DNA from 2 places in the Arthrobacter sp. BB-1 genome. Region 1 is predicted to be linked to the other one. Evidence: predicted binding sites of a transcription regulator. Region 1 holds the regulator's gene; the other holds the start of a gene.
The links. Region 1 encodes Rex, which represses fermentation and respiration genes when NADH is low (regulators of the CRP and FNR family bind a similar motif). Its sites were predicted from a motif close to CTTGTGAANNNNTTCACAAG; they were not measured.
Positions count from the first base shown of each region.

Region 2: rhaI (L-rhamnose isomerase) is a predicted target of Rex. The motif match lies at 1,213-1,232, and genes of this name have one in related genera.

Region 1 covers NZ_VDEV01000029.1:31,195-33,392, forward strand. The annotation lists gene FHJ30_RS16210 (hypothetical protein) at 1-778, shown strand, start outside; gene FHJ30_RS16215 (redox-sensing transcriptional repressor Rex) at 836-1,540, opposite strand; gene FHJ30_RS16220 (glutaredoxin family protein) at 1,647-1,901, opposite strand; gene FHJ30_RS16225 (HAD family phosphatase) at 1,992-2,198, shown strand, end outside.
Region 2 covers NZ_VDEV01000015.1:121,923-124,120, forward strand. The annotation lists gene FHJ30_RS09070 (LacI family DNA-binding transcriptional regulator) at 87-1,106, opposite strand; gene rhaI (L-rhamnose isomerase) at 1,381-2,198, shown strand, end outside.

The sequences.
Region 1 (2,198 bases):
GGGCCCGCGCTACGGCCAGAACACCCCGCAGTACGGGCAGCAGTCCGGCGTACCCCAGTACGGGCAGAACGCCCCGCAGTACGGACAGCAGTCCGGCGCACCCCAGTACGGGCAGAACGCACCGCAGTACGGACAGCAGTCCGGCGCACCCCAGTACGGGCAGAACGCACCGCAGTACGGACAGCAGTCCGGCGCACCCCAGTACGGGCAGAACGCTCCGCAGTACGGGCAGCAGCCGTACGGGCAGCAGCCGTACGGCCAGTCCCCCTACGCGCAGTATCCTTCGGAGCAGCCCCAGCCCTCTGGAAGCGCCGGCGTCCCGCAGCTGGTCAACATTTCGTTCTGGCTGCTGATCGCCTCGGCCGCCATCTTCGTCGTCTCCGCTCTTGCCGGCCTCGCCACGCTGGACGATCCCCGGTTCCGTGATGTCTTCGACAGCCAGGTCCAGGGCACCGGCGCGGGAGTCACCTACGAGGATATGAAGGGCGTCATCGCCGGCACCCTGGTGGTGTTTGCCATCATTGGCCTGGCGCTGTACCTGCTGGTGGCGTTCTTTGTCCGCAAGGGCAAGAACTGGGCACGCATCCTGGGCACAGTCTTCGCGGCCCTTTCCGTCCTCGGCCTCTTCAGTCCTCCCAGCTTCGCGACCATCGGCACATTGTTGGGAATCGCGGCCATTGTGCTGCTCTACCTGCCGGGCGCAGCTCCGTACTTCCGGAGGCAGCAGCCGTTCGCCAACCCGTACGGCGGCGGTATGGGCAACCCCTACGGCCGGTAGTCCAACCACACCACCCTGCGGGCGTGGGTCCCGGAACCAGACGGTACCGCCAGAAACCTAGGCGGTCTGGCCCGGGGTCTGCGCCCGCTGTGCGTGGTAGGCAAGGATCTGCAGCTCCGTTGCCATGTCCACCTTGCGGAGGTTGACCCCTTCCGGCACCTGGAGCATCACGGGCGCGAAACTCAGGATGCTGCGGACGCCGGCCGCAACCACGCGGTCGCAAATATCCTGGGCCACGGCGGCGGGCAGTGCCAGCACCACCATGTTGGCACCCGTGCGGTGCAGCACGGTTTCCAGGTCGGCCACGTCACTGACCCGCAGCCAGCCCACTTCGTTGCCCACCACCATCTGGTCCGCGTCAAAAATGGCAACCACGTCAAAGCCGCGGGATTCAAAGCCGCCGTACCGTGCCAGGGCCTTGCCCAGGTTGCCGGCACCCACGATCGCCACTTTCCAGTCGTGCGTGAGTCCCAGGGCGGCGGCGATGTGCCGGCTCAGGTACTGCACTTCGTAGCCCACGCCGCGGGTTCCGTACGAGCCCACGTGGGAGAGGTCCTTGCGCAAGGTGGCGGAGCTGACACCGGAGGCCTCGGCGAGGGATTCTGAGGAGACGCGTTCCACCCCCTCTGCGAGCAGGGTGTTGAGGGCGCGCAGGTAGAGGGTCAGCCGTGCCACCGCAGCCGGCGGAATCTGCTTGGCTGCCATGCCCGTGGCTCCCGGCAGGTCCGGGACAGCCTGGGGAGTTGAATCCAGCGAAGCCACCAGCTCCTCCCTCGCATTGCGTTGTGACTCCACTCTAGAGCCCCATCAGCAATGCCAACAAAGCAGGTGCCGCACCGATACCCGAGCCATCACAAGAACTGCTCCCCTACTGCGCCATGGCCTGCCGGAGCACGCGTTCCAGGCGGGCTTCGTCTATTTTCCAGAAATCCCGCTGCACGCCGTCCACCAGCACCACTGGGATTTCCTCCGCATAGCGCTCACGCAGTTCCGGCTGGTGGTCCACCAACTCTTCGTTCCACTCAAGTCCCAGCAAGGCCGTAACCCGCCCGACGGCGTCGCGCGCGTCTTCGCAAAGGTGGCAGTCTGCTTTGGTGATGAGGAGGACGCGGGGTGTGGCCATGCCTTAACGGTATCCCCGTCGCCCGGAGCCCTGCGACGTCCAGCGCGAGGGCGCAGTGGAATGCACAGTGGATTGGCTAGACTCAAGTCCATGCCCGAGGAGAAATACGTCGCCGTAGTCACCAAGCCGGTTGCTGCGCCGCAGCCGGGCGAGGCGGCGTTCTTCGATGTGGACAACACGCTGATGCGCGGCGCCAGCCTGTTCCACGTTGCACGGAAGATGCACCAGCGCGGCGCCTTCACCATGACCCAGGCCGCCGGCTTCGCCTGGAAGCAGTTCAAGTTCGTGGCCCGCGGC
Region 2 (2,198 bases), on a different contig from region 1:
TTAGCGTTCAGGGTGAGTGCTTCTTGGGCCCCGAAGGCGCCCGGTTGCTGGTCGCCAAGCTGAGTCGATCGGTGGGGTGCCCGCCGCTAGATCCCACCCAGGCCGGTGCTTTGGCGAACAACAAGTTCCGGAGTGAATTCCACGGCCCGGTGGGTGGGGATTTGAGACTCCACCTCTTCGGACAGCAGTTCGATGGCCGTTCTGCCCAGCAGCTCCGTCGGCTGGCGGATGGAGGACAGCGGTACCACGGCGGATGCCGCGAAGTCGATGTCGTCATAGCCGATCAAAGCCACGTCTTCGGGAATCCGGAAGGTGTGGGTCATGGTGAGCGACTGCATGACGCCGAGGGCCAGGAGGTCGTTGGCGCAGAAGATACCCTCTGGCAGCTCACCACGACCCCGCTTCACCAGCACATCGCCCACGCTGCGTCCCGCCAGGACTGTGTGGCCCTCCGCCTCCAGTACCTCAAGCGTGGCATTTGATTCCTCCCTCACGGCGCGCTGGGCCCCGTGGAGGCGGTCTGTCACCTGTCGGATGGACGCATTTCCCCCAACAAAGGCGAGCCGGCGGCGGCCGGTGTCCAGCAGGTGTCGGGCGGCAAGGTACCCTCCGGCGTCGTCATCCACAGCCACTGAACTGAACTTTGATTCGTCAGCGAGCCGGTCCACCAGCACTGTGGGTACTCCACTCTCGCGGAGGTGATCCAGCCTGTCTGTGACGTCGCCCACCGGCGAGATCAGAAGGCCTTGGACGCGCTGTTCCTGGAAGAGGTCGATGTAGTTCGCTTCCCGGCCGGCGTCGTGGCCGCTGTCGCCCAGCAGGACGGCGCTTCCGCGGAGCGCTGCGGCGTCCTCGGCCGCGCGGGCCACTGACGTGAAGAAAGGATTGCCCACGTCCAGGACGATGAGGCCGATGGTGCGGCTGTGGCCAGCGCGCAGTTGGCGGGCGGCGTCATTGCGGACAAAACCAAGTTCGTCGATGGCGCGCAGGACCCGCTCCTTGGTCGGGTCCGACACTCGGGCCGGATAGTTCAGGACGTTGGAGACTGTGCCCACGGCCACACCCGCCTGGCTGGCCACGTCCTTGATGCTGGCTGTGCGGTTCATCGATTCTCCGTGCCGGTTTGCCCGCGGAGGTTCCTTCCGCGCGGGGATCAAATAGCTTCTTTTGTGGCTTGACACCTGATCGAATCCAAGAGTACTTTGAATCGAGCTAATGAAACGATTCAAAAACCACTGGTCCTTCAAGAAATTTTCAATAGGAAAGCCTGCTGCCGCAATAGCCTGCCGTGGCCGGACCGGGCTGCAGAACCAACCTGGCTCGCGCAGCGAGGCACCCGTAAACGCACAGACAGCGACTCAAACACCGGAAAGAACCCATATGAATGACGTAGCAACGGCGCTGGGCAGGCTCGAGGAGCTTGCGATCGAGGTCCCTTCGTGGGCCTATGGAAATTCCGGTACGCGCTTCAGGGTGTTCGGCACGCCCGGCACCCCGCGTACTGTCCAGGAGAAGATCGCGGATGCTGCCAAGGTCCATGAGTTGACGGGCCTGGCGCCGACTGTGGCGCTGCATATCCCGTGGGACAAGGTGGGTGACTATGCCGCTTTGAAGGATTACGCGGCGGGCCTGGGTGTGGGCCTGGGAACCATTAACTCCAACACCTTCCAGGATGATGAGTACAAGTTCGGTTCGCTGACCTCGTCCAACGAGGCCGTCCGCCGCCGTGCGGTTGAGCACCACCTGGACTGCATCGAGATCATGCACGCCACAGGGTCTAGGGACCTGAAGGTGTGGCTGGCGGACGGCACGAACTACCCGGGCCAGGATGACATGCGCGGCCGGCAGGACCGCCTGGCCGAGTCGCTGCAGGAGATCTACGCTGCCCTGGGCGATGAGCAGCGCCTGGTGCTGGAGTACAAGTTCTTTGAGCCGGCTTTCTACCACACCGATGTTCCGGACTGGGGTACTTCCTACGCCCAGACCCTGGCACTGGGTGAGAAGGCGTTCGTCTGCCTTGACACCGGCCACCACGCCCCGGGCACCAATATCGAGTTCATCGTGATGCAGCTGCTGCGCCTGGGCAAGCTGGGGTCCTTTGACTTCAACTCCCGTTTCTATGCCGACGACGACCTGATCGTGGGTGCTGCCGATCCGTTCCAGCTGTTCCGCATCATGTATGAGGTGATTCGCGGCGG